Regions from separate parts of the Pseudoalteromonas sp. McH1-7 genome, predicted to be linked through region 3. Evidence: predicted binding sites of a transcription regulator. Region 3 holds the regulator's gene; each other region holds the start of a gene.
What was found. The regulator FliA, encoded in region 3, starts transcription of late flagellar genes. The targets are predictions, from matches to a motif close to CTAAAGNTNNNNNNNNNNNNGCCGATA.
Positions count from the first base shown of each region.

Region 1: pomA (flagellar motor protein PomA) is a predicted target of FliA. The motif match lies at 3,817-3,843, and genes of this name have one in related genera.
Region 2: HUZ36_RS03580 (DUF3530 family protein) is a predicted target of FliA. The motif match lies at 2,629-2,655, and genes of this name have one in related genera.
Region 4: HUZ36_RS19955 (DUF5610 domain-containing protein) is a predicted target of FliA. The motif match lies at 3,295-3,321, and genes of this name have one in related genera.

Region 1 is NZ_JABWPQ010000003.1:47,643-53,617, reverse strand. It holds gene HUZ36_RS02855 (ligand-binding sensor domain-containing diguanylate cyclase) at 1-91, shown strand, start outside; gene dxs (1-deoxy-D-xylulose-5-phosphate synthase) at 498-2,360, opposite strand; gene ispA ((2E,6E)-farnesyl diphosphate synthase) at 2,526-3,425, opposite strand; gene xseB (exodeoxyribonuclease VII small subunit) at 3,425-3,664, opposite strand; gene pomA (flagellar motor protein PomA) at 3,899-4,666, shown strand; gene HUZ36_RS02830 (flagellar motor protein MotB) at 4,669-5,598, shown strand; gene HUZ36_RS02825 (hypothetical protein) at 5,777-5,975, shown strand, end outside.
Region 2 is NZ_JABWPQ010000003.1:234,646-240,620, forward strand. It holds gene nhaD (sodium:proton antiporter NhaD) at 1-799, opposite strand, end outside; gene HUZ36_RS03570 (2OG-Fe(II) oxygenase) at 941-1,627, shown strand; gene HUZ36_RS03575 (DUF368 domain-containing protein) at 1,629-2,564, opposite strand; gene HUZ36_RS03580 (DUF3530 family protein) at 2,686-3,528, shown strand; gene djlA (co-chaperone DjlA) at 3,525-4,367, opposite strand; gene murU (N-acetylmuramate alpha-1-phosphate uridylyltransferase MurU) at 4,357-5,049, opposite strand; gene HUZ36_RS03595 (aminoglycoside phosphotransferase family protein) at 5,057-5,975, opposite strand, start outside.
Region 3 is NZ_JABWPQ010000002.1:170,446-176,420, reverse strand. It holds gene flhA (flagellar biosynthesis protein FlhA) at 1-1,663, shown strand, start outside; gene flhF (flagellar biosynthesis protein FlhF) at 1,683-3,158, shown strand; gene HUZ36_RS02035 (MinD/ParA family protein) at 3,151-4,011, shown strand; gene HUZ36_RS02030 (RNA polymerase sigma factor FliA) at 4,014-4,748, shown strand; gene cheY (chemotaxis response regulator CheY) at 4,791-5,174, shown strand; gene HUZ36_RS02020 (protein phosphatase CheZ) at 5,194-5,967, shown strand.
Region 4 is NZ_JABWPQ010000034.1:52,696-58,670, forward strand. It holds gene HUZ36_RS19930 (serine/threonine protein kinase) at 1-285, shown strand, start outside; gene HUZ36_RS19935 (thiol:disulfide interchange protein DsbA/DsbL) at 302-925, shown strand; gene HUZ36_RS19940 (thiol:disulfide interchange protein DsbA/DsbL) at 944-1,573, shown strand; gene HUZ36_RS19945 (DUF523 domain-containing protein) at 1,622-2,080, shown strand; gene trmA (tRNA (uridine(54)-C5)-methyltransferase TrmA) at 2,091-3,185, opposite strand; gene HUZ36_RS19955 (DUF5610 domain-containing protein) at 3,350-4,480, shown strand; gene murI (glutamate racemase) at 4,544-5,311, shown strand; gene HUZ36_RS19965 (RNA recognition motif domain-containing protein) at 5,318-5,785, opposite strand.

The DNA of each region.
Region 1 (5,975 bases), on a different contig from region 3:
GTTCGAGTTTGAGCAAAGTGCAAATATCGAGTCACAATTACAGTTATTACAAAGCAATGGACTGGCTGAAGTAAATGTGTGGATGAGATAACCCTTAACCCTTACGTTAAGGATGATTTACGCCTTTATTGCTGCTTTTCTCGCCTCAAAATAGACCAGTTAATTAAGATGATTGGTCTAATACCAATTAGCCTTAATACTTGCTCAATTTGAAGGAGTAAATCTGACGCTAACCGCGTTAAAAATTTCTTATTTAGAACCACTAAATAGCAAAATTTTTGCCTTGCCTATATGGATGTAGGTACCTTAGCGATAGCAGGACGCGGTAGCGGAGTTATCGATAAGATTTTCTCGCCTCAAAATAGACCACTTAATTGAGGTAATTGGTATAAGATCAAAAAAGGCTTCTTGATAGAAGCCCTTTTTATTATTGCGTTAAATTTGCTTGCAATAGGCTAGCTATTAACGTACAAATTTGAGAAGTAACCTCCGGCTGTTTATTTAAGCCAGTCGTTAATTTGTTGGGCAATACCCTCGCTACTCAGACCAAGCTCAGCGTGGATTTCAGCTTGTGAACCATGCTTAATGAACTCGTCAGGTAAACCAAGTAATTTAATTGGCTTCAAGTGTCCTTGAGCTGCCAAATACTCACTAACGGCCGAGCCTGCACCACCAGCAATAGCGTTATCTTCAAGCGTCACAAAACGTTCGTGAGTGACCACTAACTCCTCAATTAACTCAGTATCTAATGGCTTAACAAAGCGCATATCAACCAAAGTCGCGTTAAGCTGCTCAGCAACCACTGCAGCGCTCTCAAGTAACGTTCCAAAGCTTAAAATGGCAAGCTTTTCACCTGTTCTGACTAGTTTGCCTTTACCAATTTCTAGCTCGGTCATTTCAGTTGCAATTTCAGCACTGCCTGCACTTCCTCTTGGGTATCTGACCGCTGCTGGTTGATTAAGACGGTGACCGGTATAGAGCATTTGACGGCATTCATTTAGGTCGCTTGGTGCCATGATCACCATATTTGGAATACAACGTAAAAAGCTGAGATCGTAAGCGCCTTGATGTGTTTCACCGTCAGCGCCAACAACGCCAGCGCGATCAATTGCAAATAGTACAGGTAGGTTCTGTAAAGCAACATCATGAATAAGCTGATCATACGCCCGCTGTAGGAAGCTTGAATAAATTGCCACAACTGGGTTTAAGTCTTCACATGCAAAGCCTGCTGCCAATGTAACTGCATGCTGTTCAGCAATAGCAACGTCAAAATACTGAGCTGGATATTCTTTTGAAAAACGAACCATACCTGAGCCTTCACGCATTGCAGGTGTGATTGCCATCAGTTTATTGTCCTGTGCTGCCATATCACATAGCCAATCACCAAATACCTTTGAGAAGGTCGGTGCGCTTGGTTTTGATTTAGGTAAGCTGTGCACGTTAGGGTCAAACTTAGGCACTGCATGATAACCGATAGGGTCGGCTTCTGCTGGTTTATAGCCTTTTCCTTTTTGGGTCTTAACGTGAAGTAGTTGAGGTCCTTTTAAGTTGCGCATATTGCGCAGCGTATCTACTAGGGTATCTACGTCATGCCCGTCAATTGGACCAATGTAGTTAAAACCTAACTCTTCAAAGAAGGTGCCTGGGATTATCATACCCTTCAGGTGCTCTTCCATACGACCTGCTAGCTCTTTGACCGGGGGGACGCCAGACAGCAGTTTTTTACTGCCTTCACGAATATTGGTATAAAAACTTCCAGATAGAATTTTAGCGAAATGGTTATTCAGTGCACCTACATTCTCGGAGATCGACATCTCGTTATCATTGAGAATAACGAGCATGTCAGGGTTGACATCACCTGCGTGGTTCATGGCTTCAAATGCCATTCCTGCGGTCATCGCGCCATCACCAATTACAGCGACGGTTTTACGCCCAATTCCTTCTTTTTCGGCTGCAATCGCCATACCAAGTGCAGCAGAAATAGAGGTGCTAGAGTGACCAACGCTAAAAGTATCGTATTCACTTTCTTCCCGATAAGGGAAAGGGTGTAACCCGTCTTTTTGACGAATAGTGTGCATCCTCTCTCTTCTACCTGTCAGTAGTTTATGAGGATATGCTTGATGACCTACATCCCACACCAATCTATCATTTGGTGTGTTATATACATAATGCAAGGCCACGGTAAGCTCTACAGTGCCTAGGCCAGACGCAAAATGACCGCTACTTTGAGAGACTGAGTTCAGCAAATATTCGCGAAGCTCATCACTAAAGGCGGTTAACTTGTGCTGGGGTAATTGACGAAGCTGACTTGGCTCGTCAATTAACGCGAGTAAAGGATACTTGCTACTATCAAGTTTCATGTTATTTATCAGAGTCCTAAGTGAATCTCAGCGTAAGTTCGTTACGCAGCTCACTTCATAATTATTAAAATGCTTTACTAACTGGTCATAATATTATGTTAGCCAGTTTTTACAAAGTACTTGTGAACATTTTCTTAGCTTGGCGTATACAGGTTATACGCACACTTAATGTTCTCGATCTATGATGTATTTTGCTAAATCGGCAAGCACTTCTGTATCACCATTGATCGTTTCTAGCGCGTTGAGCGCCTCATGTATTAACTGTTCGGCTTTTTCTTTGGCCTGCGTTAAACCAAGTAATGCTGGATAAGTAGATTTATTATGTTCTACATCTGAGCCTTGAGGTTTGCCAAGTACAGCCGTATCGCCTTCGACATCTAGGATGTCATCGCGTACTTGGAATGCAAGTCCAATGGCTTGACCGTAAGTTCGCATTGCTTGACGCGTTTCATCAGTGAGGCGCTCTGGTTGTGCGCACAACATACCTAATTCAATTGCGCAACTTAAAAGCGCACCTGTTTTGAGCTTATGTATACGCTCAAGCTCTGTGAGTGTTACGGTGCGGTCAGTTGCGGCAATGTCTAGCGCTTGACCGCCTACCATCCCTTGTAATCCTGAAGCTTTTGCTAGGGCACTTATCATCTGTAACTGGGACTGTGGGCTGATGGTAAAGTTTGGTGTACTTAGCAGCTCAAAAGCCAGAGTCTGTAGCGCATCGCCCGCTAATATTGCGGTAGCTTCATCAAATTGAATATGGCACGTAGGTCGACCGCGCCTTAGCTCATCATCATCCATCGCTGGTAAATCGTCGTGTACCAAAGAATAGCTGTGAATACACTCGATGGCCGCAGCTGCGTTATCGAGATCTGCTGCTGCTGCGCCAAAGAGTTCTCCGGTACAGTAGACTAGAAAAGGCCGTAAGCGCTTGCCACCATTTTCTACGCTGTAGCGAGTTGCCGCTAAGACATTTTCTTCTGTGTCTAGCATGTTATCAAAGCTGCGTAAAAGCGTGGTTTCTACCCGCGTTTTAGCATGCTGCAGTTGTTCTTTTAATTTTGCTGACATTAGGCTTCGTTATCAAATGGCTGTAATTGTGCTTGCTCACCTTCGCCCATCAAAATTGCGACTTGTTGCTCAGCTTGCTGAAGTTTTTGGTTCGATGCTTTGGCAAGTTTTATTCCACGCTCAAATTGCTTAAGGGCTTGATCTAGCGCTAAACTGCCGTTTTCCATCTCTGCTACGATTTGTTCTAACTCTTGCATTGCTTCTTCAAAGCTTAAGTTATCAGGTTTTTTTACTGCCATATGTCACGTTGACTCGAAAAGTAAAAGTGACGCAATTTTAGGGGGATTGAGGGCTAAGGTCAAAAAAACCAGCGAGTTTTTGACAACGGAGCGTATCAGCTTTGCAAGATCTGCTATAAACTCGCATTTTAAACACTTTTTAATATAATAGTGTTAAGTTGTAGAAAAACTTGCCGATAACTCAAACAACAATAACTGCGTGATTTATCACAAATAACTTCCCTCGGAGGACATGTGGATTTAGCAACGGTAATAGGGATCCTGGGTGCCATAGGTCTGATTGTAATGTCTATGGTATTAAGTAGTGATGGCCAGATCGCTATGTTCTATAACACGCCGTCCGTCGTTATCGTATTTGGTGGTTCAATCTTCATTGTATTGTCTAACTTTACACTTGGACAATTTTTCGGGATTGGGAAAGTGGCCGGAAAGGCCTTCATGTTTAAAATTGAAACACCTGAAGAACTGATTGAAAAAGCGGTAGAACTTGCTGATTCAGCGCGTAAAGGCGGCTTTCTTGCGCTTGAAGAAGCTGAAATTCCAAATCAATTTATGCGCAAAGGCGTGGATATGCTCGTTGATGGTCATGATGCTGATGTTGTGAGAGCCACCTTGCAAAAAGACATTGCACTTACCTCATCTCGCCATGAACTTGGCGCTGGCCTGTTCAAATCGCTTGCCGATATAGCCCCTGCAATGGGGATGATAGGTACACTTATCGGCTTAGTAGCCATGTTATCAAATATGGATGACCCGAAAGCGATAGGGCCAGCGATGGCTGTTGCACTTTTAACAACGCTATATGGTGCATTCTTAGCGAATGTTGTGGCTATTCCAATACAGGTAAAACTCGAATTACGTAAAGACGAAGAGGAGCGTAATCAGCGGTTAATACTTGATGCTATCTTGGGCATTCAAGATGGCCAAAACCCCAAGGTTATCGAGGGCATTTTGAAAAACTATCTACCTGAGTCAAAACGTGGTTCAGAAGCTGAGGAATAATCATGTCTGATGAGAACGAATGTAAATGTCCCCCGCCAGGTTTGCCCGCTTGGATGGGAACATTTGCTGACTTGATGTCACTGCTCATGTGCTTCTTTGTATTGCTGCTCGCCTTTTCCGAGATGGATGTACTCAAATTTAAACAAATTGCAGGCTCTATGAAGTTTGCATTCGGCGTACAAAATAAAATTGAAGTCAAAGATATACCCAAAGGTACGAGTGTGATTGCAATGGAATTCACACCAGGAAAACCAGAGCCTACCCCAATTGAAACAATCCAGCAGCAAACCGTCGAAATGACACAACAAATGCTTGAGTTCCAAGCTGGAGACGAAGCGTCTGCGGGGGGAAGGCAGGAGCAGCGTGGTAATAAGCGCGGTGGTGAATCAGCCAGTACAGCGCAAGAAATGGCATCGACTCAAGCAATTGCTTCAGCAGAGCAAGAGCAGGTAAATGAGTTAGTCAAAAAAATAGCGCAGCAACTTGAAAAGCAAATCATGGACGGTGCTATCGAACTAGAGTCTTTAGGACAACAAATCATCATTCGCATTCAAGAGAATGGCTCTTTCCCTGCGGGTAGTGCATTTTTGCAGCCTAAATTTGAGCCTGTAATTGAAGAAATAGCAGAGCTGTTAAAGGATGTGCCAGGAGAGATCACGGTATCCGGTCACACTGACGATTTTAGGGTAACGAATGAGCTTTACTCTAACAATTGGGATCTGTCAGCAACTCGGGCTGTAGCCGTGGCGACTGTAATGGAAAAAGTACGAGGCTTTGATAAAAATAGAATGTTAGTCGTAGGGCATGCTGATACTAGACCGCTAGTACCGAATGATAGTGACCTCGATAGACGCCGCAACAGGCGCGTTGAAATCTCTATTTTACAGGGAAAACCAAAAGAGTCTGATCCCATTGAAGTGAGGGAAAATTAGTGAGAGTTTGTTGCCAAATTACAGGGAATTCGCTATTGTTCCTGCTGGTTCTACTTAAAGGAGAAATAGAATGATTTTAGTAAAAAAACCTCAAAACTTTAGACTTCCCGGTGGTAACGGCGAGGGTGGTGATGAGGAAGCTGAGAAGAAGCCTTCATAACTCGTTGACATAGAAGATATGTTAGACGCTTGGGAGTCAGTACGACTCTTTTATATTCAATACAGTATACCACTTTCATTGGTTGCTGTATTTTCTTGCGTATTTTTGCGGGATATTAAAGCCGCTAGATATGCAATTTTGATTGCTGCTTTTTATATCATCGGTCACTTCACAAGTGATATCGTCAGAGCAGTGGACAGTGATAGAGTGTATCGTT
Region 2 (5,975 bases), on a different contig from region 3:
ATAAAAATAAGGTTAAGATCCTTAATGCACCACGCTTTAGTTCAACCCGCTCATAGACAGCACTCGGCTTTTTATCTGCCACAAAATAACTCATCACTAAAGCAGGAACGACGTAATTTACGAGTGAAGGAACAAACAGTACCAAAAATTCACTAAAGTGCACCATGCCTGCTTGCCATACCATGAGCGTGGTTATATCTCCAAAAGGGCTAAATGCGCCACCAGCATTGGCTGCAACTACAATGTTGATACAACTTAAGTTGATAAATTCTTTATCTCCTTCCGCTACTTTCATGACAACAGCGCACATCAACAGTGCCGTCGTTAGGTTGTCAGCAATAGGCGAGATAAAAAATGATAAAAACCCAGTGATCCAAAATAGGTTTTTATAACTAAAACCCTTTTGAATCATCCACGCGCGTAACGCATCAAAAAGACGCCGCTCCTCCAACGCATTAATATAAGTCATAGCAACGAGCAAAAAGAGCATTAGCTCAGCAAACTCAAGTAGATTATGTCGAAACGCATGCTCAGTCACGTCTGTCTGGCCTTGGTTTACATAGTATGCACCAATTAACAGCCAGATAACCCCCGCCGCAACCAACACAGGTTTAGACTTTCGCATATGGATTTTTTCTTCCAGCATGACCAAAGTGTAAGCCATGACAAAAATCACAATACAGACGAAACCCAAAGTAGAATTTGTGAGATCTAAGGAGCCTTGAGCAGCCAAGGATGGATACGGGATCAACAACATGACCCATGCGCAACAGAGTAAAAGTAATCCATTGATTTTCATTTTTTTGCCTATTGATGAGTGCAGAGGGATGGCATTTCAACCAAACTCACTTTAGCATAGGTAAAAAATAATCAGCATTGGACAGAAGTCTAAGGCATGCCATGAACACACTAAATGGCTATACATCAGCGGCAGGAATTTATGCTTCAACTTTCAACGCAACAACAACATAGATTACAGCAGGATTTGTGCGAGAAGGGATTTGCCCGAATTGAAAACATTCTCGAACAAACAGCAGCACAGCAATTACACCAATGCTTATCTGAGCTGGACTATCAACTGGCACTTTTCCACAATGGTGCAGCCAAATCAGTTAAAGACAGCGATATTTTAGCCTTGACGCCACAAGAACAACAGGCGCTACTTGAAGACATTCATCACTACGCGTCGCGCGGCGTAGGTTTTATGTATGGCCGTCACTCGGTCGATGCACATAGCCCTGAGTTACTGCAAAGTCTGTATAAAGATTTAAATAGCGAGGTGGTGCAATCCTGCTTTTCACATATCTCAGAACAACAAATCGTGCGTACCTCGGCTCAAGCAACTCGATTTATCGCAGGTCAGTACTTAACACGCCACAATGACGTTGTAGAGGCCGAAGGACGAGTATATGCCTACGTCCTCAGCTTAAGCAAAAATTGGCACCCCGACTGGGGTGGGCTACTACAGTTTTTTGAAGCAGATGGCACACCAACTCATAGTTACGCCCCCAAGTTTAATTCTTTGGTGGTGTTTGATGTCAACAAAATTCACTCAGTAACTTACGTTGCACCATTTGCAAAGTCTCCGCGCCTTTCTGTCACTGGGTGGTTTAGAACGATAGCCTGAGCTAATATTTTTCACTCAGTTTTTCAATTGCTAAAATCAGGGCAAGTCCGGCAATGGCAAGTAACACACAGGCCAAAGTATTTGGATCTTGCCCGTACAGCGTACTGTACTGCTGCGGCAAAATATTTGCTTGCGTCAAGGGCTTTTCAATACCGCTAGAATTAACATAAGTGGTCAGCACTTGCTTCCAAGGCCATAGTAAATTCAGTGATCCGAGTAAAAATCCTGCCAATACCGAAAATGTGACTTGTTGATAATGGCTTAATAACCAACTCAACAGCCTCGAAAATGACATCAACCCAACAACACATCCCAGTAAAAAAAGGCCAACGAGTGTTATTTCAAGTTGATTTACAGCACTCAGTACATGTCCATACATGCCCAGCAATAACAAGATAAAACTACCCGAAATTCCAGGTAAAATCATTGCACAAATGGCGATGGCACCGGAAATAAAAAACATCCAGTGAGATGCTTGCGCTTCCGCTGGCGACAATGACGTAATGACAAAAGCAACCACAGCGCCAGTTACACAGGCCGCAATATTTTTACCGTTCCAGCTCGAGACCTGTTTGGCTACGTAAATAAAAGAAGCGACAATAAGGCCAAAGAAAAATGACCATACCAGTATTTGGTGGTGCGCAAGCAAGTAAGTAATAACTTTAGCCAAAGATGCAGCACTGATAAGTAGCCCTGAAAACACCGCGACTAAAAAGCTACCATCGATATATTGCCATGTAGTTTTTATACCTTCACGGCGCAACAACCCTAATGCTTGCAAATTAACACTTTTTATTGCATTTAAAAAACGCGCATAGATACCAGTGATAAAGGCAATAGTACCACCTGATACTCCGGGTACAACATCAGCAGCACCCATCCCAGCCCCTTTTAAAAACATAAAGAGATAGTCTCGTTTGCTATCTTTGTATTGCACGCATACTCTCCATTTATTTTCTCTATGTGGCAGTTTACCTTAAAACCATAAATAAAGGCGACTGCTAAAGCTTTTGCCAAGTAGGCCGATACTAAACCATGGAAAATCATGTACACGTATTATGCTAAGCAGAGCACTTTTTACATTATTAATTTCAATATCAGTAAGTTGCTTCGCAGCCGAACATATAGCCCCAGCACCGCTAACAGCGCTTTTTCAACAAGATGCACAGCGTTTTTATGAACCAGCGGGGTTACTGGAGCTAAACAGTGAAGAGGAAGTATTTTACGTTTTTCATCAAGAACACATGGCTTCGATGCGGGCAGGTATTGTCATTTTCCTGCCTGATATGCAAATGCCGCCACTTAATAACAGCGGGATCAGTTTCCTTGCTAAGCGCTTGAGTGATGATGGATATGATACGTATACCATCACGCCACCTGATTTGTCCTATGCTGCAAGTCTCTTAGATCAAGATATTGAAACACCAGAAGCTGAGCCAAAGCCGAAATCCGTTGAGCCTGTTTCAGAGATGAACCTAGACAACTATAAAGCCGCGTTAGTCAGTCGTTTTGAAGTGCTCTACAATACGTTATCAATGACACAAACAGAGAAGCTTGTCGTTGTTGCATTTGGCAATAGTGCTGGTGTGTTCGCAGAACATTTAGCAACCTTACCCAACCTTCGTATTGATGCTTACACCGTCGTCAGCCCCCAGCTGCCTAATGCAATGCGACAAAAACACCTAGCATCAAACCTGTCTTTGATAAGCCCCGCTCTTTTGGATATTTACTACAGCTTTGATAACCCAATGGTAATCGATAGCACCGCTGACAGAGTAAGGTGGGCAAGAAAAAATAGTAAGCTAGATTACCGCCAAAGAGAGCTATTTGGGGAAAAAACCGATCCGCTCCAGCACCAGCGCTTACGCAAGGAACTACTCGGTTTTTTACGGATACTTTAGCTTTTTTTAAGGTACTCGTAGGCAGACTGAATATCTTGGCTTTTCCGCTTAGCTACTTCCATCATATGTGTCGGCAGCCCCTGCGATACCAACTTATCCGGATGATGTTGTGACATCAGTTTGCGATACGCCTTTTTAATTTCACCCGCGCTTGCGCTTTCACCTAAGCCAAGCACAGCCAAGGCTTTTGAGCGTGTAAGCCCACTCGGTTGCGGTGCTCCTTGGTGTCCATGATGCTGATGCTGTTGTTGTGACTTTCCAGCTTGTTGGGCACGACGAAACTCAAACTCAGCCTGGTAACGCTTTAGCAAAAACAAAAAATGCGTTTCAGCGAAACCTAAATATTTGCTGACTTGCTTTAGTAACGCTTTTTCAGCGTCTGATACATGACCATCACAAAATGCCATTTGGATTTGAATTTCTAAGAATAATTGCCTTAGATCATAGCGCCGAGCAAACGCTTCTTTAAAATCTGTTACGGCTTCTTTGATTGAAAAGTCACTGCTTTTTCCTGCGGTAAAAGCATGCTGCGCTTCTTTTCGGTCTTCTCCTTGCAACCCCATTTCGGTCATAAATGCTGATGCGGCTTGAATATGAATCTCACTGACACGGCCATTAGACTTAGCAATATGCCCCATAACAGCAAAACAGCTTGAAAAGAACAGAGCTTGTCGTTCGTGCAGCTCATCTCCTTTAATAAAGCCCTGAAAACCACCGACCTTATCAAAATCTTGACGTAAGCTTTTGTCAAACAAATGTCCGAGGTAAAAGCCTAGAATCGCGCCCAACCACCGACCAAACAAAAAACCAAACATGGTTCCTAATAATTTACCCCACATCGCTATATCCTAACTTTTTATTTATTGTGCTTAGTCGCTCAGGAGTACCAATATCGTCCCATTGACCAAGATACAGTTCTGTTGACACTCTATGCTCTGCAAGTGCACTGCGAAGTAGTGGCCCTAACTTAACAAAGCCACGCTCTAGCCCAGCAAAAAAACATTGATGGTAGATACCTATCCCAGAAAATGTATATTGCTCTTGATTCAAAGGTTGGTGAGCGAGACAAAAGTCACCATTGGGGTTATGTGCTGGATTTTCCACTAACACAATATGTGCTTCACAATGTCCAGCGGCTGCTTTTCCAAGTTGTAGCTGAATAAGGCTACGCACATCATAATCGGTAAAAATATCGCCATTTATAACCACAAAGCGGTCGCTATCCTGGCACAGTAACGGTAGTGCTTGAATAATTCCTCCTGCGGTTTCAAGCCCTCCTTCTGGTTCATCACTGTAGGTAATATTTACCCCAAAGTGGCTACCATCACCAAAGTAGTGTTTAATCACCTCACCGTGCCATGCAAGGTTGATTACAACCTCGGTGATACCAGCTAACTTTAGTCGTTCAATGTGATGTTCAATGAGTGGCTTACCCGCTACTTTCAACATCGGTTTGGGCTGTGTCGCTGTAAGTGGCATCATCCGCTTACCACGACCTGCTGATAAAATAATTGCTTTCATATTCGCTTTATTTGGCGCTAAGTTTGACTTTTGCTTTAGGCATTATGTCATGCCTAATCCAGCTTGCAAGCCACTGAAATTCATCATACTTCTGAGCAGCTTCAAGAATGTAATCGAGCGTTGGCAAAATATTATCTAGATACCCGCCTTTCCCATCTCGTTGCAATAGCCGCGTAAATATTCCCGCAGCCTTGAGGTGTCGCTGCAACCCAGTAAGATCAAAGTAATATTGATATCGACTAAAATCCATATCAGCTAACAGACCTGCGGCATGTAATTTATCAAAACTATATCGCTGCAACATTGCAAACTCATCAGTAGGCAATCGCGTGTAACAGTCTCTTAGTAAAGACACACTGTCATACGTAACAGGCCCTTGCACGGCATCTTGATAATCAATCAAATACCACTGTAACTGATGAAAAATAACATTACGACTGTGGAAGTCTCGGTGCATCGTCACTTGTGGCTGTTCGAGCATAACCGCAACCAACCTTGACTTGACGTTTTGCCATTGTATTTGTTGCTGCTCTGTCAGCGAACTTTTTAGCCACTTTGTCACCAGCCACTCATGAAATATTTCCAGCTCCATGGCAATAAAGTCAGCATCATAGGGTTTCATCCACTCACTGGTCGGCGTCTGAGCAATATTTGGTAGCAAATCTAGCAACGCTTGATAGTCATGCAATCGGGCGTGTGTATCTAGCCTGTCAGCAAGGTGAGTAGAGCCCAAGTCCTGTAGCAATACCAAACCGCACTGCTCATCCTGTGCAATAATACTTGGCAGATTTAGCCCTTGCTGTGTGAATACACTGTTTAATGCTACAAATGGGGTGTTATCCACTTTATCCACCGGACTTTCCATCAGCACCCATGACGCTTCTGTACCTTTTGCTACACGGTAATAGCGGCGAAAGCTAGCATCT
Region 3 (5,975 bases):
TTCTGAAGTATCCGCACGTTTTACACTTGACGCAATGCCTGGTAAACAAATGGCGATTGATGCTGACCTTAATGCAGGGTTTATTTCTGCCGACGAAGCAAGAACTCGCCGTGATGAAGTGACACGTGAAGCTGACTTTTATGGCTCGATGGATGGTGCCAGTAAGTTTGTTAAAGGTGATGCGATTGCTGGCATAGTGATCTTAGCAATTAATATTATTGGTGGTCTTTTTGTTGGCATGATCCAACATGACTTAAGCTTTGGTCGTGCGATGGAAGTGTATACTATGCTAACTATCGGGGACGGACTGGTCGCACAAATCCCTTCATTATTATTGTCTATTGGTACCGCGATAGTTGTTACTCGTCAAAATGAATCGCACAACATGGGCGATCAGTTTAAGAGTCAGCTTGGTAATGAAAAATCACTATCGATTGCTTCTGGTATTTTAATTACGATGGGTCTGGTTCCAGGCATGCCTCACGTTGCTTTTTTGGGTTTAGGGGCTTTGTTGGGTTACATCGCTTACTACACCAGCCAGCAGAAGAAAAAAGCCGAAATTGAAAAGGCAGAACAAGCGGCGAAAGGCTCTTCGGCAAAAGGTGGGCAGCAGCAAGAGCAAAAAGAGCTTGGCTGGGACGATGTTCAACCTGTCGATGTAATAGGTCTAGAAGTTGGTTACCGTCTCATCCCACTAGTCGATCAGGCACAAGGTGGTGAGTTATTAAGTAGGATCAAAGGAGTTCGTAAGAAGCTCTCGCAAGAATTGGGCTTTTTAGTACCACCAGTACATATTCGCGATAACCTAGAATTAGACCCTAATGCTTATAATATTACTCTAATGGGAGTAGGCTCTGGAACTGGTGAGTTAAAGCATGGTGACGAATTGGCGATTAATCCAGGGCAAGTATTTGGCCCAATTAAGGGCATAGAAACCAAAGACCCAGCATTTGGATTGGATGCGGTATGGATTAAGCCGGATCAGAAGGACGAGGCGCATTCTCTTGGTTATACAGTTGTTGATGCAGCAACTGTAGTTGCCACTCATATCAGTCAGCTGCTTACAAATAATGCTTCATTGTTACTTGGCCATGAAGAAGTACAAAACCTTTTAGACATGCTAGCTAAAAGTCACCCTCGTTTAGTTGAAGGCCTTGTACCCGATATCTTGCCGTTGACTACGGTGGTTAAGGTATTACAAAATTTACTTAATGAAGGCGTTGCTATTCGCGATATGCGCTCAATTGTGCAAACACTTGTCGAGTATGGCCCTCGCAGTCAAGACCCTGATGTACTAACCGCTGCAGTGCGAATTTCCCTACGTAGACTAATCGTACAAGATGCTGTTGGAGGAGACGATGAAATCCCTGTCATAACATTGGCACCTGAGTTGGAACAGATGTTGCATCAGTCACTTCAGAACGCAGGTGATGAGGGGGCAGGCATAGAACCTGGCTTGGCAGAGAGGCTTCAAGAGTCATTAAAAGAAGCACATCATAACCAAGAAATGCTAGGTGAGCCGTCCATCTTATTAACCTCAGGTATGTTAAGAAGTGTATTGTCTAGGTTTGTTAAACACACTATCCCAGGTTTACGAGTGATGTCGTATCAAGAAGTGCCTGAAGAGAGACAAATCAAGATAGTAAGCTCGGTAGGACAATAGAGGATAAAGGGGCTGTAACATGAAAATTAAACGTTTCTTTGCAAAAGATATGCGTACGGCTTTAAATGAAGTTAAAGAAGAGCTTGGCGCAGATGCTGTCATCATGTCTAACAAAAAGCTGGCTGATGGTGTTGAAATTGTTGCTGCAATTGATAATGACCGCACAGCTGCACCGGTGCAACAACCTACAACTGGCCGAGCTAGTGCACCAAAAGAAACACAAACGCGTTTTGTGCGACCAGAGCCTCGTCAAGCACAACCAGCTAAGCAAGCTCAGGTAGCTGACAGCTTAGAGGCGCTTTTGGAGCGTCAAGCTCCACGTCCTCGCTCACCAGAGCTTGCCTCTATGTTCTCGCAGTCAGGCATTGACACAGAACAGATGCTAGGCAACCAACGCAAGATGCAACCAGAGGCGAAGCCTACTTACAGGTCAGCGCCACAAACTCATCGTCAATCTTTTGACTTTGAAGATGAAGCCACAGAGCAATCGAAGCCGTGGGGAGAATCTGATGACCTCGATAATGGCTTTGGTGATGATTTAACTGAGGTTCATAGCAAAAAAGATGAAATGAGTGCAATGCGCGAAGAGATGAACTCAATTCGCCAGCTGCTAGAGCATCAGGTATCTGGGCTAATGAAACAAGAAATGGCGCGTCGCGATCCGACACGAGCTTGCCTTGTAGACCGTCTGGAGGGGATGGGGATTGATAAAGAAGTTGCTGAACAAATGGCATGCTTCATTCCAGATGATGTATCAAGAAAAGAGGCGTGGAGTGCACTCTTAAATATGGTCATAAATCAGATGCACACCACCAACAATGATATTTTGCGTCAAGGTGGCGTTTTTGCAATGGTCGGCCCGACTGGTGTAGGTAAGACAACGACAGTGGCAAAACTTGCAGCATTGGGCGCGCAAAAATACGGTGCAGATAAAGTTGCACTTATTACAACGGATACCTACAGAATTGGCGCTTACGAGCAACTAGCAACCTATGGTAGAATCATCGGCTGTCCAGTTAAGCAAGTAAAAGATGCAAATGAACTTGCAGAAGTGCTTTATCATTTACGTAATAAGCGTCTAGTATTAATAGACACGGCAGGAATGAGTCAAAGAGATTTGCGCTTAACTGAACAGTTAAATACACTTATGCGTAGCGCAAGAGTTGATATTAGAAGTTATTTAGTGTTAAGTGCGACATCACAAATGAACGTGTTGCAAGAAACGGTAAGACACTTCCAAAAAGTAAATTTAAGTGGCTGTATTTTCACAAAACTTGATGAAAGTCTAAGTTTAGGTGAGATTATTAGCATAGCGATTCAAAATCGCTTGCCAATAGGGTATCTTACCAACGGTCAGCGAGTGCCAGAGGACATTCGTGTAGCAAATGCTCAAAAGCTAGTAAAAAAGGCTGAGCAACTGTATTTAAAAAGAATAAAAGCACAGCACTCTCGACGTGTACCTGTAGCGTCAGAGTCAGTAGGAATGTATGATTAACACAGTTTTAGATCAAGCAAGTGGCCTGCGTAGAATGAGTCAAAGTAGCAACCAGGGTGTAAAAGTCATAGCCGTGACCGGCGGAAAAGGGGGAGTGGGAAAAACCAATGTTTCGCTCAATACCGCTATTGCTATGGGTCAGCAAGGACAGCGTGTTCTTGTTTTAGATGCGGACTTAGGCTTGGCAAACTGTGATGTGATGCTAGGTCTAAGAGTCGAAAAGAATTTATCACATGTCTTATCAGGAGAGTGTGAACTAGATGAAATTCTAGTTGAAGGGCCTGCAGGTATAAAAATTGTACCAGCTACGTCAGGGTCTCAGAATATGGTTGAGCTCACTCCAGCAGAGCATGCTGGGTTAATAAGAGCTTTTAGTGAACTAAATACACAATTTGATGTGTTAATTGTTGACACTGCAGCCGGAATTTCGGATATGGTGTTGAGTTTTTCTCGTGCCGCTCAAGACGTACTCGTGGTAGTGTGTGATGAACCGACATCCATTACAGATGCCTACGCATTAATTAAAGTATTAAGTCGAGAACATGGAGTTTACCGCTTTAAAATAGTGGCCAATATGGTTCGTAGCATGCGTGAAGGTCAGGAACTTTTTGCTAAACTATCAAAAGTGACCGATCGTTTTCTTGACGTTGCTCTAGAGCTTGTCGCGACAGTACCGTTTGATGAAAATATGCGTAAGTCATCACGTCGACAAAGGGCTATCGTTGATTTATTTCCAAGCTCTCCTGCAGCTGTTGCTATTAAAGGCTTAGCTACGAGAGCGGCTAAGTGGCCAATTCCTCATCAGCCTTCTGGTCATTTAGAATTTTTTATTGAACAACTTGTAAACGGGTGATTATGGCTTCTCCGGTCAACAGAGCTGCGGGATATCAAACTTCTGACCATATTCATAAGGTGGTTGAAAGGCATGCTCCACTTGTCAAAAAAGTGGCGTGTCACCTAATCGCTCGACTTCCGGCAAGCGTGCAACTTGATGATTTGATCCAATCAGGAATGATAGGGTTAATTGAGGCAACAAAAAACTTTGACGCCAGTAAAGGTGCCAGTTTTGAAACTTTCGCGGGCATACGTATTCGAGGTGCGATGCTTGATGAAATTCGTCGTGGAGATTGGGCTCCCCGATCTGTCCACAAAAATAGCCGAATGGTTGCAGAGACTATATCTGAGCTCGAATCTCTCCTTGGTCGAGAACCAAAAGACACTGAAATCGCTGAAAAACTTGATATATCTCTAGATGAGTACCATCATATTTTACATGATGTAAATGCAAGCAAAGTAATAGGCATTGAGGATCTTGGGGTAGACGAAGATGTGATTACCCCTGCAAATAGCGATTTTGCGCTAGACAAACCGTTTAATAACGTTAAAAATGAACGTTTTAACGAGTCTTTAGTAAATGCGATAAAATCATTACCAGAAAGAGATGCCATGGTTTTGTCGCTTTATTATAACGATGAAATGAATTTAAAAGAGATTGGCGCCATTTTAGATGTCAGTGAATCTCGAGTAAGTCAAATTCACGGTCAGGCAATGATAAAGCTAAAAGCTAAAATCAATGACTGGATAAATTAGAGTACATAAAATAGTTGGGTTCGAACCTCACTGGAGGAAGTTTTGGATAAGAACATGAAGATTCTCGTGGTTGATGATTTCTCTACTATGAGAAGAATAATCAAAAACCTATTAAGAGATTTAGGCTTTACAAATGTTCAAGAAGCTGATGATGGTAGTACAGCACTTCCGATGCTACAAAATCAGGAGTTTGACTTTGTAGTAACTGATTGGAATATGCCAGGAATGCAAGGGATCGATTTATTGCGAGCAATACGAGCTGATGCAAAGTTGAAACATATTCCTGTGCTTATGGTAACCGCGGAAGCAAAAAAAGAGCAGATCGTTGCTGCAGCACAGGCTGGGGTTAATGGTTATATCGTGAAACCATTTACGGCAGGTACACTTAAAACCAAGCTTGAAAAAGTATTTGAGCGCTTAGGCTAACAGCAAGGGGAAATGGCCTATGTCTGTAAACGCTGCGCCTCAAATTACACTCGAGCAAGCTAAACAACTTGTAGAGCTATTAGAGCAAGGTGAACAAGAAAAAGCGGATCAGCTGATTTTAGAGGCTGCTAACAAAGAGCAATCCGAGTTATTTGCAGAGGTTGGCAAGCTTACTCGTCAGTTACATGAGTCATTGAAAAACTTTGAGCTGGATACTCGCCTTGCAGACCTCACAACGGAGGCCATTCCTGACGCTAAACAGCGCCTCAACTACGTCATGGAAATGACGGAGAGCGCTGCAAACAAAACGATGGACGCTGTCGAAGAGAGCTTACCGTTGGCACAAAACCTTGCCGACGAACTAGCACAAATAAAGCCAACTTGGGATCGTTTAATGAGTAGAGATATTCAGCTCGGAGAATTCAAATCTCTGTGTCACGACCTAGATAGCTTTATGCAGACTTCGAAAACACGTACGGACGAGTTACAAGGTTTGATGACAAACGTGCTCATGGCACAAGATTATCAAGACTTAACTGGTCAGGTCATCCGCCGTGTCATTGAATTAGTTCGAGAAGTAGAAGATAGTCTCATTCATCTCCTTACTGTGTTTGGTTCAGCAGACGAAACACAGGCCGGTACTAAATCGAATGAAAATGAAATAAAAACAACAGAGACTATCAGTGATGAATTGTCTGGGCCTGAAGGTCCAATTATTGACGCTGAATCACGAGACGACGTGGTTTCTGGTCAAGACGAAGTCGATGACTTGCTATCTAGTTTAGGCTTCTAGTTGGAGAG
Region 4 (5,975 bases), on a different contig from region 3:
ATGCTAAATGGCGATCGAAATGAAAAACTTGTACAACTAGATACCCTACTAATGGGATATGAAGAATTTATGCCTTTCGATGCTAACGAGTTGGCACTGATTGAGCCTTTACGCGCTATGCGAATGATCAACTATATGGCATGGTTGGCACAGCGTTGGCAAGATCCTGCATTCGAAAGGAACTTTTCTTGGTTCGCGACAGACAAATACTGGGAGCAACAGATCCTTGCACTAAAAGAGCAACTGGCAGCCCTTGATGAACCAAGTTTGAGCCTATTTCCTTGAAATTAGAGAGAGTAACATGCTAAAAAAATTAAAAGTTGCACTGATTGCGCTATTTTTGCCCGTTGTCGCAATGGCGTCAGACTTTGTTGATGGCAAACACTATTCGACATTGACAACAGCACAAAGTAAAGATCAAAAAGTGACAGAGTTCTTTTCCTTTTACTGCCCTCACTGTTTTCGCTTTGAACCGATTGCAAAGGCGATAGAGAAAAATTTACCTGATGGTGCGTACTTTGAGAAAAGCCATGTGAACTTTTTAGGTGGTATTCCTAAAGACACGCAAACGAACTTAAGTTATGCGTATATTATTGCTAAGCAAGCTGGTAAATCAGATCTTATCGCTGAGAAAATTTTTCACACGATCCATGTTGAACAAAACAGACTACTCGATATTAAAGACCTTAAAACACTCATGGAATTAAATGGGATCTCTGCCACACAGTTTGATCAAGCAGTGACAAGTATGCCTGTAATAAGTGCTGAAAATAACATGCTGACAGCACAAGAGAAGTTTTCAAAAGCTGGAGCGTTGACAGGCGTCCCAACTTTTATTGTTAATGACAAGTACAAAATCGAGATGAAAGGTATTGAAAGCCAAGAACAACTCGATAAATTGATTGCATATTTATTAAAGAAATAAGGACTGGAGAAAGCGAGTATGTTTAAGGTATTAAAAGGCTTAGCTGTTGCATTGATGCTACCACTCATGGCGCAAGCAGCACCATATGAAGAAGGTGTTCACTACGAGGTCATTGCTGAGCGTGGTACTAAAAAGCCAGAGCTTACGGAGTACTTCTCATTCTATTGCCCAGCTTGTAATGTAATGGAAAATTTGATTGTTGACGTTAAGCCAAAGCTAGACGAAGGGGTGAAGTTTAAAAAGAGCCATATTGACTTTGTTGGTCCTAGAGAGCCAGAAATCCAACAGGTTTTGGCACAAGCACTAGCGACAGCGGAAGTATTACCGCAAAAAGACAAAATCGTTGCAGCGATGTTCAACCATATTCATGGTAAACGTGCCAAAATTAACGAACTTGCAGACGTAAAAGATATTTTTGTGGCTCAAGGAGTTGATGGAGAGAAATTTGATAAGCTGTATGCCAGTTTCGCTGTTCGTACTAAAACATCGAAAATGCAGCGAATGCAGAAAACCCTTTCAGGTAAAGGTGCGCTAACTGGTGTGCCAACGTTTATTGTCAATGGCAAGTATAAATTGTTGTTACGTGAATCTGGTACTACCAAGCCTGAACAAATTGCAGCGCTGGTGAACTATTTAGCCAAGAAATAGTCGATAATTTGTATTAGACTAGCCTCGCCATAATTGCGGGGCTTTTTTATGTTTAAAATTTTAGTTTCAAGTTGTCTATTGGGTTATCCGGTGCGCTACGACGCATCATCGCAAAGTTTACAAGATAATACCTTGCAATATTGGCGGCAAAAAAACTGGGTGTTACCTTTGTGCCCCGAAGTATCAGGTGGGTTACCAACACCTCGCCCACCTGCAGAGTTAATAAAGGGTAGAGTGCTGAGTGAAGATGGTGATGATTTTACTGCATCGTTTGAGCTTGGTGCTAGAAAAGCGCTTGCGGCATGCCTTCAACACGATATAAAGTTTGCGTTATTAAAAGAGTCCAGTCCGTCATGCGGCAGCAATCTGATTTACGATGGTAGTCATACCGGTAAAAAAGTAGTGGGGCAGGGTCTGACGGCGTCTTTATTACAGCAATCCGGTATTCAAGTATTTAGCGAAACTCAGCTGCCAGCGCTTATCACAGCAATGGCAGCCAGTCGTTAAACGTTATAAATCACTTTCTTACTAAGTAAACGCCAGATTCAATATGATGGGTGTAAGGGAATTGATCGAAAATTGCCATACGTGCGATTTTATGTGTTTCACATAATAAGGCTAAATCACGTTCTAACGTATCTGGATTACATGAGATATAAATAATGTTGTCGTAGTTGCTGACTAAGCGACAGGTTAGCTCATCCATACCCGCTCGCGGCGGATCGACCAAAATGGTTTGGCAATCATAGGACTGTAAATCGATACCTTCTAATCGTGAAAACTTCTGCCCTTTCATGGCTTGCGTAAACTCTTCACTCGACATGCGGATAATATCAAGGTTGTCGACTTTGTTTGCTGCGATATTAAACTGTGCAGACTTTACCGATGATTTAGAAATTTCCGTAGCCAGCACTTTGTCGAATGAACCAGCTAATGCGATAGAAAAGTTACCGTTACCACAGTAAAGCTCAAGTAAATCATTGCTAAGCGGCTCGCTGATAGACTGCGCCCACGCTAGCATTTTTTGATTCACTTGGGCATTTGGCTGCGTAAAGCTGTTTTCAACTTGCTGATAAATATATTCTTTACCATTAACCGCGAGCTTTTCTGTGACATAATCATGACCAAATACGACCTTTTGTTTTCTAGCACGTCCTATAAAGTCCACTTTGTAAGTCTGTTGCAACTCAGATCGCAACTCCAGCATAGCAGTGTGCCACGCTTCATCAAGTTGCTTGTGATATAAAAGACTAATCAGTACTTCACCACTTAGGGTAGTAAGGTAATCAATTTGGAATAATTTTCGGCGTAAGACCTCATTGCCTTTAAGTTTGTCTATCATGACTTGCATCATTTCATTGACAAGCTCGGCACCCGGGTCAAAGCTATCAACACGAAGCTTTTCTTTACTTTGTTGATCAAACATGATGTGAAACAAGTCGTCGCCATCATGCCAGACTCTAAATTCGCAGCGTTGGCGGTAATGGCGAGTTGCAGAGTCATACACTTCTAATTCTGGCGCATTAAACTGTGCAAATTGTGCTGTGATACGCTCAGCTTTTTCAGCCAATTGTTGCTCGTATGCTGAATCATCAATCTTTATTACTGCCATACTAAAACCATCTATGTTGAATTAAGAGGCGCTATTTTAGGGAGCGTCGTTAATTTGTCCAGTCTAGCATAGTGACTAAAATCGTTTTGGCGTTTTTTTAATCATTTTACTTTAGCTTTGCACAAATATGCCGATAATCTAACTAATATATTGGAGGGCATACCATGAAAATCGGGCATTTAAATCAATTGCTCAATCCAGCGATGCAGCACAAGCCTGGGCAGAGCAAAGGGATAGGACCACATATCCAAATAAATTCAGATAGTTATGCGGGGGATAAATCTAAACTCGCTGCCAAAATTCTTGATGACAAACTCGCAGAAGCGCTTGGCATTGAGAAACCCACGCAAGATAAAAAAGACAAACCATTGTTTGACTTTGAAGCGATAGTGAAAAACGTACTTGATTTCGTTCAAGGTGCAGTGAAAAAAGCGAAAGTAGACGGTAAAAATGACGACGAATTAAAATCTATGCTGGATGGGGCACGCAAAGGTGTGCTGCAAGGTATTGATGAAGCCAGTGAAGAGCTAAAAGGGATGGGGGCGTTTAATTCTGATATTGAAGAAGGGATTGAAAAGTCTCGAGAGGGTATATTTAAAGGGCTTGATGACTTCGAAAAAGAACTATTTGAAGAAAAGTCTCCAAAGGCGATGGCTATCAGTGCGGCGCAATTTGCGAGCTTATCGAATCAGGCCGAATATGCGTTCACTACAGCGGAAGGTGATGAGGTTGTTATTTCATTTTCTGACGCATATTCACAAGGGTCTGCTGCGAGCGTGGCCCAAAAAGGCAACAACTTTGGTGCTGCATATGGCTCCCAGTCATCTCATGAGGTGAACTTTTCGATTAAAGTAAATGGAGAGCTGAACGAAGAAGAGCAGCAAGCAATCAACGATATGATGGAAGATATTCGCAATGTCAGCGATGCGTTCTTTGGCGGTGAGTATGATGAAGCGTTCGATATGGCAAAGTCACTTAGTTTAAACTCTGATCAAATCACCAACTTCACAATGGACTTAAAGCAAACGAAAACATCTGCCGCGATTGCACAGTATCAACAAGGCAATCCGATGAAAGAACTAGAGAAGGCGTTTGTACCTCTGAATAAGCAACTAGCAGACATTCAAGAGCAAGCAAAAGCGCTCAATGCTAACAACGAATTGCCAAATATACTTGCATGGATGAATGAAGGGCAATCCAGGTTAAATGAATTCTTGGATTATGCGAGCAGCTTTTTCAACCGTTTAAATGAATCAAATAAGGGCTCATCAGCAGAGCAACAACAAACAAGCTGATCGAGTTTATTTTCATTGTGACTCATGGCAAACTTCATTCCTTAAATATTTAGGGGATGAAGTGTGTCACATATTCTAGTTTTTGACTCCGGTATTGGTGGAACAAGTGTTCTGTCACACTTGCGCTATCGTTTTCAAAATTCCACTTTTAGCTATGTTATGGATAACGCATTTCTTCCTTATGGTCTGCAACCTCAGGAATTAATTAAATTACGCATTAAGGGACTCATTGTTTGGCAAGAGCAATACTTAAGTAATGTTGATATGATTGTTATTGCCTGTAATACCGCCTCAACTTATGCGTTAGAAGAGGCGCGAAAACATACTCAAATCCCTATTATAGGTGTAGTTCCTGCTATTAAGCCTGCTGCGTATAGCTCTCAGACTAAGCACATCGCTTTGTTAGCAACACCTGCGACATCCAATAATACTTACACACAAAAACTCATTCATGACTTTGCAGGTGGATGTAAAGTCGAGATTTTGCATTCTACAGAGCTAGTTAGAATAGCTGAACATTTTTATTGGCACAGCACGCTTGATCAAGCGGCGCTGTGTGAGGAACTCAAGCAGCTACATATTCCGTATTCCGTTGACCGTTTAGTGTTAGGCTGTACGCACTTTCCGTTAATTGCCGATAACATCAAAGAATGCCTACCTGATCATATTGAGTTGGTTGATTCGGGAAAGGCCATAGCTAACAGAGCTGTTTCTTTGCTTGGAAAGCAGGAAATAAATATAGAAAAGGCGCCGCTAAAAGAAGTTAAGTTCTATGCAACGGCGCCTGTTTTGGATAGCAAAGAAGAAGTAGCGTTAATCTCCTTCAGTTAAAGCAAGTCAAGCTGGTGAGTGATTTACTTCACCCTCAGGCTTTTGCTTCGCCTCTCTCACTTTTAGTGTACGCTGTTGAAACTCACTTTCATTGAGTTGGCTGATGGCCTTGTCCGCATCTCCTTTAGCCATCTCTACAAAACCAAAGCCACGCCGCTTGCCAGTATTCTTGTCCTTTAATAGACGAACAGAAAATACTTTACCTTGTTCTTCGAAAAGCTCACGAACAACGTGCTCATTGGCTCTATATGGTAAGTTACCTACATATAATGTAGTGGTTGCTAAGTTTGATTGTTTTTCTTGTTGTGTATCACTTTTTGAAAGCTGGGCTACGATACTGCCGACAATAATACCTACGGCCAACATCAATGCAGCGTCGAGTTGAGCAGAGCTTAATGCAAGATCGACAATGAAAAAGCTCGTAACTGCAATAACCAAAGTGATCAAAATGACTTTATGATCAAAAGACTTCATATACATATACCAATTAAAAGAAGGTTAAACATTAATTTAACAAATAAGCTAGCTATCTTAACGAGTTAATTAAACTTCGCAATAATTAATATAGTTCTAATAGTAAGATTTGTCTTATTTTGGATGTTATCTGTACATAACAGCTGTTTTTGTTCAATAGTTGTTCGAACGAATAAAAAGATCAAAAAAA